DNA from 2 places in the Leifsonia sp. YAF41 genome. Region 2 is predicted to be linked to the other one. Evidence: predicted binding sites of a transcription regulator. Region 2 holds the regulator's gene; the other holds the start of a gene.
What was found. Region 2 encodes LexA, which represses DNA repair genes until DNA is damaged. Its sites were predicted from a motif close to TCGAACANNTGTTCGA; they were not measured.
Positions count from the first base shown of each region.

Region 1: AB4Y63_RS09095 (DUF222 domain-containing protein) is a predicted target of LexA. The motif match lies at 2,642-2,657, and genes of this name have one in related genera.

Region 1 covers NZ_JBFRCS010000007.1:271,719-278,163, forward strand. Annotated here, with positions in the region: gene AB4Y63_RS09080 (ABC transporter ATP-binding protein) at 1-312, shown strand, start outside; gene AB4Y63_RS09085 (APC family permease) at 362-1,642, opposite strand; gene AB4Y63_RS09090 (VIT1/CCC1 transporter family protein) at 1,801-2,574, shown strand; gene AB4Y63_RS09095 (DUF222 domain-containing protein) at 2,721-4,238, shown strand; gene AB4Y63_RS09100 (LCP family protein) at 4,567-6,012, shown strand; gene AB4Y63_RS09105 (PPOX class F420-dependent oxidoreductase) at 6,108-6,445, shown strand, end outside.
Region 2 covers NZ_JBFRCS010000004.1:29,999-36,443, forward strand. Annotated here, with positions in the region: gene hisB (imidazoleglycerol-phosphate dehydratase HisB) at 1-345, opposite strand, end outside; gene AB4Y63_RS05060 (histidinol-phosphate transaminase) at 355-1,449, opposite strand; gene AB4Y63_RS05065 (LysM peptidoglycan-binding domain-containing protein) at 1,556-1,909, opposite strand; gene lexA (transcriptional repressor LexA) at 2,223-2,927, shown strand; gene metE (5-methyltetrahydropteroyltriglutamate--homocysteine S-methyltransferase) at 3,009-5,339, opposite strand; gene AB4Y63_RS05080 (methylenetetrahydrofolate reductase) at 5,336-6,346, opposite strand.

The sequences.
Region 1 (6,445 bases), on a different contig from region 2:
CAGGGAAACTCGGCCGAGACGGCCTTCGGTAGGGTCGCGTTGCGCCATCAGAATACGGCCCAGGGTGTCGGCCCCGGCAGCTCGATCAGAGTGTTGCTGCGGGCGGAACAATTGACGATCGGACAGGATGCGGCGGCCCCGGCGAACGGACAGATCAGTGCTCTCTCGCCGCGCGGAACCCGTCTGCAGGTTGAGATTGAGGCGATCGGGTCGGCCGAGCGGGTCGTTGTTACGGTTGCCGCTGCTGAATCGGGCTACCGAGTGGGCGATGCGGTGACCGTGCTGATCCAGGGCAGTGGGGTATCGTACTAGCTTCGGCTGCGTTCTGCTGCCCTCTGCGGCAGAACGAATGAGGGGGCGACTAACCTTCTGGCCCGCCAGAGATTTCTGGACGAAGCCGGAGCCGCAGCATCCGATAAATCACACCGACCAGGAGCACAGCCAGTCCGACGGCAGAGCTCGCGAGTGGCAGTGTGACCACGAGAATTCCGCAGGCGACCGCGCCGAGCACCTGCAGCGCCCGGGGGTAGCGGCGTTGCTCCGTGGGCTGGCTGAAGGCAGCGAGGTTCGCGACGAAATAGTAGAGCAGCACGCCGAACGAGGAGAACCCGATCGCGCCGCGTAGGTCGACGGTCAACACGAGAATCACGACGACGCCGGCGAGCACGACCTCTGCCCGGTACGGAACTGTGAACCGCGGATGCACCGCTGCCAACCAGCGGGGCACGTCGCCTTCTCTGGCCATAGCAAGGGTCGTTCGCCCGATGCCGGCGATCAGTGCGAGCAGGGCTCCGAGCGACGCGGCCGCCGCGCCGAATCGCACGAGGGGTGCGGCCCAGTCCCAGCCGGCCGCTGCGACGGTGTCGAACAGCGGGGTCGCGGAACCGGCGACGCCTGAGGCGCCGAGCGTGCCGAGGATGACCACGGCGATGACGCCGTAGACGATGACTGCCAGCGTCAATGCGAGCAGAATCGCGCGCGGGATGGTGCGTGCCGGGTCCCTGACCTCCTCGCCCATTGTCGCGATGCGGGCGTATCCGGCGAAGGCAAAGAACAGCAGCCCCGCCGATTGCAGGATGCCGTACCAGCCGTGCGCGAGCCATGAGGACGGCTCGAGCGAACCGGTCTCCGGCAGTCCGGTGCTGGATCCCGCCGCGACGACGACGGCCAGACTCAGAAGAACGATCACCACGATCACCCGGGTCAGTAGTGCGGTGCGCGTGACTCCGCGGTAGTTGACGGCGGCCAGGCCTACGACGGCTGCGACTGCGACCGGGCGTTCCCAGCCTGCGGGCGCCGCGTAGGCTGCGAAGGTGAGGGCCATCGCCGCGCAACTCGCTGTCTTGCCGATCACGAAACTCCAGCCGGCCAGAAATCCCCACCACGGGCCGAGGCGCTCGCGCCCGTAGAGATAGGTGCCGCCGGACGAGGGATAGACGGCGGCCAGCTGAGCGGATGCGGTGGCGTTGCAGAACGCGACGAGCGCCGCGACGACGAGACCCACCAGCATCCCGGAGCCTGCGACCTGTGCGGCGGGGGTGAAGGCAGCGAATACTCCGGCACCGATCATCGAGCCGAGCCCAATGAATGTGGCGTCGGCGACCCCCAGGCGTCGGGCCAGACGGGGATGTTCAGTCGTCACTGTTGAACTCCGCGGAGTGGGTGGTGTGGCCTCGCGTGCATGGTTCTATCGTTGCCGATCTGACGCAGCTCGCTGACGCACCACGCAGTCCGATCTGAAAGCGGAGATCGGTGGAATCGGCTCATCCTTCGTGGTTGAGTAGCGCTATGACTTCCGAAATGAGACACGATTCCAACTCTGAGCCGATTTCCAACGCGGCGAATCGTGACGCAGTGAATCTCGAGGCGTCGCATCCGGACGAGCCGCATCGGCAGGGGCTGGCTCAACGGCTGAACTGGCTGCGGGCCGGCGTGCTTGGCGCCAATGACGGCATCGTCTCGGTAGCGGCGGTTGTCGTCGGTGTGGCGGGGGCAACGCCGGCCTCCGGTGCGATTCTCACTGCGGGTGCAGCCGCGCTGGTCGGTGGCGCGATCTCGATGGCACTCGGGGAATATGTCTCGGTGAGCAGTCAGAGCGACAGCGAGAAGGCGCTCATAGCCAAGGAACGGCGCGAGCTCGAAGAGATGCCGGAGCAGGAGCTGAAGGAACTCGCCGGGATCTACCAAGCGAAAGGGCTTTCGCCGGAGACTGCTCAGCAAGTGGCCGTGGAACTCACCGCTCACGATGCGCTGGCGGCTCACCTGTCGGCTGAGTTGCACCTTGACGCCACCGATGTCGTGAGTCCGTGGCATGCGGCGTTCGCGTCGGCGCTCTCGTTCACCATCGGCGGAATCTTGCCATTTCTGGCAATTCTGCTCACCCCTGAGGCTTGGCGGATACCCTTCACCTTCGTCGTTGTCTTGCTCGCCCTCGCCGTGACCGGCGCCGTGGCCGCGCAGATTGGCGGAAGTTCGCGCATACGCGCCGTGGTGCGTGTCGTGCTCGGTGGAGCGATCGCCCTGGTGGCGACCTTCCTCGTCGGCATGTTGCTGGGAACGACGGGCGTCGTTTAGGCGTCGAGGCGGCTGCGCACGGTCGAGGGGACCGCAGACTTCTCGGGGTTGAGGGCGCGCTCCTCCACAGAACATACGTTAGAAAAGTTATCCACCGATCCTGAGAAATGCTCGTATTCCAGTTCCCAATTTGAGAGAATTGAGGCATGGAATCAGAGCCTGTTTCCCTCATCATCACCCCGACCACCGACACTCCGGTGGCCGCGGTCATGGCGCAGGTTCAGGCGCTTCTGGTCGACGTGATGGCCGAACTTCAGACCCATTTACTGTCCGACGATGACGTTCTCGGCAGTTTGAGTGCAATGGAGGGCATCGGCCGCCTAGTTGATGCCGGCCGGGTCATGCTGGCCGCCGATGTCGACGCGCGCTCCGACACCCGGACCCAGAACGAGTCTCTGGCGCGCACGCGCGGCTGCGCCACCGGCACCGACCTGATCACGATGGTCACCCGGGTGTCCGCCCGGGAGGCGAAACGACGGGTCAGGCTCGGTGCGAAGACCCGGATCACCCAGGTGGTCGGCGCGACCCTGCCACCCCGCTACCCGGTCGTCGCCGACGCCCTGACCAACGGGACGATCGGGGTCGACGCGGCCGAACAGATCGTCACCGGCCTCTCCGACTTGCCCAGTTTCCTGGCCCCCACGGACGTCGACGCGGCCGAGCGGGGTTTGGTCGCCTCGGCGACCGGCACGGTCACGGCCGAGAACGAGGGCCTGCCGAATGCCGGGTTCGCGTTCCCGGCGGACCTGATCCGCGGGCAGGTGCTGCAGTGGAAGGCGCTCCTCGACCCCGACGGCACCGCCCCAGCCGAGGGGACGGTGATGGCGGCCCGCAGCACTTTCGGCTTCGGCCAATTCCGCGACGGGCTGTATCCCTTGCGCGGCGGGGTCACTCCGGAGCTCCGCGGGGTGATGAACGGGATCTTCGACACCTACTTGAGCGCTCATTCGCAGCCGGTTCCGGCCGAGCCGGGCCGGTTCCCGACCGCCGAGGAACAAGCCACGCACGAGGCTGAGGAGCAGGCCCGGATCGACGCCGGCGAGGTCATCCCCGGCGCCGACCAGTTGGAGGCCCTCGATCCCCGCACCGGCGGCGAGAAACGCGCCGACATCCTTCGCGGCGTCTTCGCCGCCGCCGCCCGCGACAAGAACACCCCGACGATGGGCGGGGCGGCACCCCTGGTGATGGTGCACGTGAACGCGAAAGACCTGCTCGACGGCACCGGGGTCGGTTGGGCCGACGGCGTCGAGGCGCCCCTGTCGATCAGTACCGTGCAACGCCTGGTCTGCGCCGGCGGGATGCAGAAGATCGTCTTCGCCGCCAACGGCGAAGTCCTCCAGCTCGACATGACCACGCGGTTCTTCACCCGGGTGCAACGCCGGGCGATCCTCGCCCGCGACGGCGGCTGCGTCATCCCCGGCTGCCTCTCCCCACCCAACTGGGCGGAAATGCACCACGTCATTCCCTGGTATCGCGGCGGCCCAACCAATGTCAACAACGGTGTCGCCCTCTGCTGGTACCACCACCACACGATCGACACCTCCGGCTGGCTGATCCAACTCGTCGACGGCGCCGTGCACGTCAAGGCACCACCCTGGATGGGACTCGGCGGAGACTGGCTCCCCGCCAACCAACACCGCGCCCACACCGCCCTCGGCCGGTAGCGGTCCCGGGACTGGCCCACCGGGTCTCGACAGGCTCGACCACCGCGATGACCGCGTTCCCGAGAGCGGCTCACGAGGCCTCGAGACACGGCCGACTCCGTCGGCTGCTCCTCGACCACCGAGACCGCGACGGCGCTAAAAGTTATCCACACTGTGCAAACTGCTGTTAATAACTACACTTCTGTAATTCGAATTACAAGAAATCTGAAACGGCAAACCTAGGAACTGGTGTTCTGACCAACGAGCTGCCGTCCGGGAGAATACTGGCCGTCAGCTGGGAAGCATCAAATGTGCCGGTTCTTGTGTGGTCTGCCTCGTACTCTGAAGTGTGATTGAGCAACAGATCGATCCTCCGCGGCGTCGGCGACCGTCGCGCGCGCGTCTCGCGCTGCGCTGGAGTGCGATCATCGTCGTGATCGCCGTACTCGTGACCGGCGGCTACGTCGTCTACAACTACCAGCGGTTCACCGCGGGCATCAGCCACATCGATGCGATCACGCATTCGAACGCGCCGGCGACAGATGCCGATGGAACTGATCAGAACATCCTGCTGGTCGGCGACGACCACCGTCCGGCCAATGCGACGGCCGAGCAGCTGGCTCAACTCGGCACCGAAGACGATGGCGGTGCAACGAACACCGACACCATGATGGTGCTGCACATACCGGCCGACGGAAGTACAGCGACGCTGATCTCGTTCCCGCGAGACTCGTGGGTCGACATCCCGGGCTACGGAATGAACAAACTCAACGCTGCTTTTGCCTATGGCAGTCAAGACGGGGGAGACGCCGCCGGGGCGCAGTTGCTCATCCAGACCATTCAGAACATGTCTGGGCTAACGATCGACCATTTCGTGCGGGTCTCGATGCTCGGCTTCTACAACATCGTTGAGGCACTCGGCCCGGTGCAGGTCTGCCTCAATGAGGCAGTGAACGACCCGTACTCCACCCTGAATCTGCCGGCCGGCGTTTCAACGCTGAATGCGCAGCAGGCCCTCGCCTTCGTTCGTCAGCGCAAGGGTTTGACGAACGGTGACCTGGATCGACAGGTCCGGCAGCAGTACTTCCTGACGACCGAGGCCCGGCAGATGCTCTCGGCCGGAACTTTGCTGAATCCAGTCAAGCTTCAGAACGTGCTTGATGCCGTCAGCTCGTCAATCGAAACCGACCCCGGGCTCGACATCCTCGGCCTCGCCGTTCAGCTGCGCGGGTTGAATGCCAACAAAATCACCACGGCGACGATCCCAATCACTGGAACGCCGACCATTGACGTCGACGGCGACGAGGTGGATATCGTCGAGGTCGACACGGCCGCGATGCCCGGCTTCATCGCCCGCGTGATTGGTCCGCCATCCGCCTACGCGAATGCGAAGGCCGCGCCGGTCGACGCGGTGACCGTGACGGTGCTGAACGGCGGCGAAACCGATGGTGCTGCTGCAGCGGCGACATCCACACTGAGCGGGCTCGGCTTCGGCACCGGGACCGCTGGGTCGGCCGACAACCGTGTGACCACGACGATTGAGTACCCGAAGGGGATGGAGGCTCAGGCGAAAGCACTCGCGGCATTCGTGCCCGGAGCGATTGTTGACCTCTCCACAACGGTCAGTGGGGTCACCCTCATCCTTGGAACGGACGGTTTGACCGTGACGCCGCCCAGTACAGGCACCGATGAAGGTGGGTCATCGGGGAGCGATTCGTCTTCTGCGGCCGAGCCGCCGGCATCCGCCCAGGACTCGCCGGCACACAACTTCGCCGCCGGTTCCTGCATCAACTGAGGCACTCATCGCACCTGAGGAATTCAACAATTGAGACCCCTCATCATTAGGACCTCTCATCATTCGGGCACCGGCACGCTGATACCTTGAGGATAATGAAGACCCACCTGACCGACGATGCCCTCGAATTCGTGACCGATCGGCACCTGGCCACCCTCTCGACCCTCGCCGCCGACGGAACCATCCATGTGGTGCCGGTCGGTTTCACCTACCTCGACGGCACGATCCGCATCATCACTTCGCGGGGAACCGCCAAGGTGCGGAATGTCGCGCGGAGCGGGCGGGCTTCGATCGGTCAGATCGACGGCGGCCGCTGGATTTCGTTCGAGGGGCCGGCCCGGGTTCTTGAGGATCCGGAGTCTGTCGCGCAGGGCGAGCAGCTCTATGGTGTGCGCTACCGCACCCCGCGTCCGAACCCGGAGCGTGTCGTTAT
Region 2 (6,445 bases):
GACGGCCTGCACGAGCGCCTCGTCGAGCGGAACGAGGGCGTCGCCATAGCGCGAGATGCCCGACTTGTCGCCGAGCGCCTGCTTGATAGCCTGGCCGAGCGCGATTCCGATGTCTTCGACGGTGTGGTGCACGTCGATCTCGACGTCACCGGTGGCCCGCACCGTGAGGTCGGTCAACGAGTGCTTGGCGAACGCCGTGAGCAGGTGGTCGTAGAACGGAACCGACGTCTGAATGTCGCTGACCCCCGTGCCGTCGAGGTTGATGCTGAGCTCGATGCTCGACTCGCTCGTCGCGCGGGTGATCTGCGCGACGCGGGGGGCGGTGGACACGGCGGAAGAAGTCATACCGCTAGCCTATTCGGCTGCGCCGGGCGCGACACGCAGGCCCGCCAGCGCGCTCAGGAAGGCTGTCGTCTCCGCTTCGGTTCCCGCGCTCACGCGCAGGTGGTTCGGGATGCCGATGTCGCGGATCAGTACGCCCTGGTCGAGGAGAGCCTGGAACGTGGCTTTCGGGTCGTCGACCCCACCGAACAGCACGAAGTTGCTACCGCTGCGGTGCGGTGCGTAGCCGAGGTTCTGAAGCTCAATCACGATGCGATCCCGCTGCACCCGGATGTCGTCGACCATCGCGAGCATCTCCGGGGTGTGGGCGAGCGCCGCGTTCGCTGCGGCCTGCGTCAGCGCCGACAGGTGGTACGGCAGTCGAACCAGGCGCATCGCATCCGTCACCGCCGGGTCGGCCGCCAGGTAGCCGACGCGGGCGCCGGCGAAAGCGAACGCCTTGCTCATGGTGCGGGAGACAAGCAGGCGCGGGCGCCCCTCAAGCAGGGTCAGAGCGGATGCCTCCCCGTCGGCCGCGAACTCGGCATAGGCCTCGTCGACGAGAACGATGCCGTCGGTGGCGTCGTAGACGGCGGCAATGGTCTCCAGCGAGAGCGGCGTACCGGTGGGGTTGTTCGGTGAGCACAGGAAGACCAGCGAGGGGTTGGTCTTCCTGACCCACTCGACGGCGGTCTCCGGGGACAGCTCGTAGTCGGCATCCCGCTCTCCGGCAATCCAGTCGGTGCCGGTGCCGGAGGCAAGAATCTGGTACATCGAATAGGTCGGCGAGAATCCCAGCACACTGCGTCCGGGGCCGCCGAACGCCTGCAGTACCTGCTGGATCACTTCGTTCGAGCCGTTCGCCGCCCAAATGTTCTCGGGGGTGAGGCCGTGACCGAGGTAGACGGCGAGGTTCTCGCGGAGCTCGGTGAATTCGCGGTCGGGGTACCGGTTGACGGTCAGGATCGCGCGAGCGAGGGAGGCGACGATGTCGTGAGCAACAGCCTCGGGAATCAGATGCGTGTTCTCGTTCACGTTGAGGGCCACCGGAACGTGAAGTTGCGGGGCGCCATAGGGAACGAGTCCGCGCAGATTGTCGCGCAGGGGAAGGTCATTGAGGCTGGTCACCCGAGCAATATTACCGGGCCGCCGTGGGCGTCTGAGGCGAGATGCCGACACCAGAACACGGGGCAGGGGCCGGGTGGGTCCGGCAGCGCAGCCGGGGTGGTGCTGACTAGTCTGTGGCCGGAAGAGCGAGGCGCTGGCCGGGCTCGACGGAGGCCGAGTCAAGCTGGTTGAGGGCGACGATGTCGGCGATGACATCGCGCGGGTCCGCTTCGGGGGCGATGGTCTCGGCGAGCTGCCAGAGGGACTGACCGGCCGAGACGGTGACGTAGTCGAACGTGGCCGTACCGACGGTGCCGTTGGAAGCGATTGCCGCTCCCCCGTTGATGGTGACGACGAAGGCGCCGACAACGAGCGGGAGTGCCGCCATCGTGCTGAAAACAATGCGACCACGTCGGGTCAGACGCAGACGGGTGGTGCCAATGGAGCCGTGCGGAGCTGCTGTGCTGACTGCTGTGCTCATGTTGAACCTCCTGGTAAGTACGGGTCCGGCTCCCGGGGAAGGGCGCCGCATCCGAATCTATGTTCCGAATATATATTCGATTGTTCGAAGAATCAAGCCTCTTTACGGTTGTTCTTCGAAACAATCGGGCAACACACTCGAAGAAGTGTTTGTTTTCCCGGGGTGCGGGGATACAGTTTTTCTTGACGGATCGAACACAACCAGACACCTCTGACATTCGAACGGAACGGCCGTCGCCGCCGCAGGAGTAGCGGCGGGGTTTGAGCAGTGGCGCAGTTTGAGACGCACAACATCGGCACGAGGAGCGAGTGACATGACGAAAGAGACAAGCGGCCCCCGCGAACGCGGCGGCACCCGTCGCCGAAAGAGCCTGAGCGAGAAGCAACTGGCAATTCTCGACGTGATCTCGCGTTCGGTCAGCAGCCGCGGTTATCCGCCGAGCATGCGCGAGATCGGCGATGCCGTTGGACTCGCCTCGCTCTCGAGCGTGACTCACCAGCTCAACCAACTGGAGTTGAGCGGCTACCTGCGTCGCGACCCCAACCGTCCGCGCGCACTCGAAATCCTCATCGAGCTGCCGCAGTCCACCGACGACAACTCGGTCGGCGATGCCGATTCGTCGGCGTCGAACGCGCAGATCGGTGACGCAGCGATGGTTCCGCTTGTCGGTCGCATCGCCGCCGGCATCCCGATCACCGCGGACCAGCAGATCGATGAGATCTTCCCGCTTCCTCGCCAGCTCGTGGGCAAGGGCGACCTGTTCATGCTCAAGGTCGTCGGTGAGTCAATGATTGACGCCGCCATCTGCGATGGGGACTGGGTGGTCGTGCGTCAGCAGAAGACGGCAGAGAACGGCGAGATCGTCGCGGCCATGCTCGACAACGAAGCGACCGTCAAGGTGTTCCGTCAGCGTGACGGCCACACCTGGTTGCTCCCCCGCAACACCAACTTCGAGCCGATCATGGGCGATCACGCCGAGATCCTCGGCAAGATCGTGGCGGTACTCCGGTCGGTCTAGCCCTGCACTCCCCGCGAAACAGCAATTGTCGGAGCCTCAACTCGTACCAGGCTCCGACAATTGCAGTTTCGCGCGAGAGGACTAGCGAACAGGCGCCTCCACGCGAGCCCGCACGATCTGTGTCGCCTCGACGATATTGGCCAGGGATTCGATCGTCTCGTCATACCCGCGGGTCTTGAGCCCGCAGTCCGGGTTGATCCAGACCTGACGCCCCGGAATCGACTCCAGGGCCCGCTCGATCAGCTCGGTCACTTCGGTGACGCTCGGCACACGTGGCGAGTGGATGTCGTAGACGCCCGGGCCGATTCCGTGGTCGAAGCCGCTGGACTGGATGTCGCTGACAACCTCCATGCGCGAGCGGGCCGCTTCGATGCTCGTCACGTCGGCATCGAGATTGCGAATCGCCTCGATCACAACGCCAAACTCCGAGTAGCAGAGGTGGGTGTGGATCTGGGTGACCTCCGCAACGCCGGCGGTGGCCAGCTTGAACGACCCGACCGACCAGTCCAGGTAGTCGGCCTGATCCTTCTTCTTGAGCGGAAGCAGCTCGCGCAGCGCCGGCTCATCGACCTGAACGATCGTGATGCCCGCCGACTCCAGGTCGCCGATCTCGTCGCGCAGAGCCAATGCCACCTGGCGAGCTGTCTCACCGAGCGGCTGGTCGTCGCGCACGAAGGACCAGGCCAGGATCGTGACCGGACCGGTCAGCATCCCCTTGACGGGCTTCTCGGTCAGCGACTGCGTGTAGACCGACCAATCGACGGTGATCGGCTTCGGTCGGGACACGTCTCCCCAGAGGATCGACGGGCGCGTGCACCGGCTGCCGTAGGACTGCACCCATCCGTTCTCGGTGACAGCGAACCCGTCGAGGTTCTCGGCGAAGTACTGCACCATGTCGTTGCGCTCTGGCTCGCCGTGAACGAGAACGTCGAGTCCGAGTTCGTGCTGCAGGTCGACGACCCGGGCGATCTCGGCGCGCATCAGCGCGGTGTACTCGTCGGCCGTCAGCTCTCCCTTGCCGAGCTGGGCACGGGCGCGTCGGATCTCACCGGTCTGCGGGAAGGATCCGATGGTCGTCGTCGGCAAGAACGGCAGGCCCAGCGCCTCCTCCTGGGCGACCGCGCGAGCGGCGTAGTCACCCCGGTTGAAGTCGGCCTCCGTCAGACCGGCGGTGCGGGCGCGTACCGCGCCGTCGCGCACACCCGGTGCGGCCAACCGGGCGGCCAGCGCCGCGGATGCCGCATCGAGCTCGGCCTGGATCGCCGACTTTCCGTGGGTCAGGCCGTGAGCCAGGGTCGCCACCTGATTCACCTTCTGGTCAGCGAAGGCGAGCCAGCTGGTCAGATCGTCGCCGAGTGAGGATTCGTCCTGCACGTCGTGAGGCACGTGCAGCAGCGACGTCGACGTGGACACGGCCACGCGCGGGCTGAGCTTCGCCACGGCGCCCACCGTGTCGAAGGCGGCAGCGAGGTCACCGCGCCAGATGTTGTGACCGTCGATCACACCGGCGACGAGCACCTTGTCGGCCAAGCCGGGAACGGCACCCGGCACCGATCCGCGCACGAGGTCGAGACCGATGGCTTCGACGGGCGACGCGGCCAGCACCGGCAGAGCGTCGTCGAGGCTGCCATAGGGCGCGGCGAGGAAGATCGCGGGGCGCGGTTCAAGCGTTCCGAGAACGGAATAGGCACGCTCGGCGGCGGCGAGAAGCTCAGCGCGCGGCACCTCGATGCTCTCACTGACGAGGGCAGGTTCGTCGAGTTGCACCCATTCGGCACCGACCTCGGCGAGACGCTGCAGCAGGGTGGCGTAGACCGGCAGCACGTCGTCGAGGCGTGACAGCGGCACGAAGCCGGCCGGAGCCTCATCGCTGGGCTTGCTGAGGGCGAGGAGCGTGACCGGGCCGACGATGACGGGCCTGGTGAGGTACCCGGCGGCCTTGGCCTCCGTGAATTCCCGCACGATTCGGTCGCTGGCGAGAGCGAAGTTCGTCTCCGGCCCGATTTCCGGCACGAGGTAGTGGTAGTTCGAGTCGAACCACTTCGTCATTTCGAGCGGCAGGTTGTCACCCTCACCGCGCGCCAGCGTGAAGTAACCGGCCAGGTCGATCCGGCCGTCTGAGTCGACGAGCGCGGAAAACCGGGAGGGGACGGCGCCAACGGTGACCGCGGCATCCAGCACCTGGTCGTAGTACGAGAACGACTCGGGGATCGACGAGTCGGCCTGGCCGAGACCCAACGCGACGAGGCGCGCGCGGGTGGCGTCGCGGAGTCCGGCGGAGGTGGCCTCCAGTTCGGCTTCGTCGATGCGGCCGGCCCAGAAGGCTTCGACGGCCTTCTTCAGCTCGCGGCGACGACCGATACGTGGGTAACCGAGGATGGTGCCGGTCGGGAATGCGGGAGTGGTTGTCATGCTCGTTCCTTGACTGTGAGGGCAGATACTGCGGTGGATTGGCTGTCGAATGGTTGGTAGTCGGCGGGCAGTGCACCGGCCCGGTCGAGCACCGAGAGCACGGTGCGGTGCTGGTTGAACGCATACAGGTGCAGGCCCGGGGCCCCGCCGGCCAGGAGCTCCTGGGCCAGATTGGCGGCATGGCTGATGCCGATCTCGCGCTGGCCTTCCTCGGTCGGCTCGATCTCCAGCTGGATCGAGAGCTCGGAGGGCAGCTCTTCGCCGGACAGCTGCAGGATGCGGGTGAGGCGTGCAGGGCTGGTGACCGGCATGATGCCGGGCAGGATCGGGAACTCGACGCCCGCCTGCTTGGCCCGCTGGATGAAGCTCAGGTAGTGGTCGGCGTGGAAGAACAGCTGCGTGATAGCGAGGTTCGCTCCGGCAGCCTGCTTGGCGAGGAGTGTGTCGATGTCCTGGGAGGTCGAGCGCGATCGGGGGTGGCCGTTCGGGAACGCGGCGACGGCGACGCGCACCTTGTCCCGCTCCGAGCTGACCGACCGCGCGCCGGGCAGGCCGGGAATGACTCCCTCGCGATACGGCACGCGCTCGGCCTGCACGCGGTGGATGAGCTGCACGAGCTCCCCCGCGCTCTTCAAATCGCCGAGGAACGTCTCCCCCTCCGGTGTGCCTTCCGGAGCGTCTCCACGCAGCGCCAGAAAGCTGCGCACGCCGGCATCGAGGAACTCACGGATGAGGTAGTTGGCTTCGGCATGCGAAGAGCCGACACAGGTGAGGTGTGCCATCGGTTCGACGCCAGTGGCCTGCAGGATGTAGCTCAGCACGTCGAGGGAGGAGGTGCGAGACGATCCGTTTGCCCCGTAGGTCACCGAGATGAATTCGGGCCGGGCCGCAGCCAGCCTGTCGATGGTGCTGTGCAGTGCTGTCGCTGCGGCATCCGTTCGAGGCGGATACAGCTCAAACGACACCGGAACGCGGCGAGGACAGTCTGGGTCCTTCGTCGTAGTCATGAAACCTCATTTGGCATAGGTGCTGCCGCAGCCGGGCAGCCGCGGACCGCCAACACAGGGCTGGCGATTTGTCGCGGGCGGGTGCCGGGCTCGGCTGTC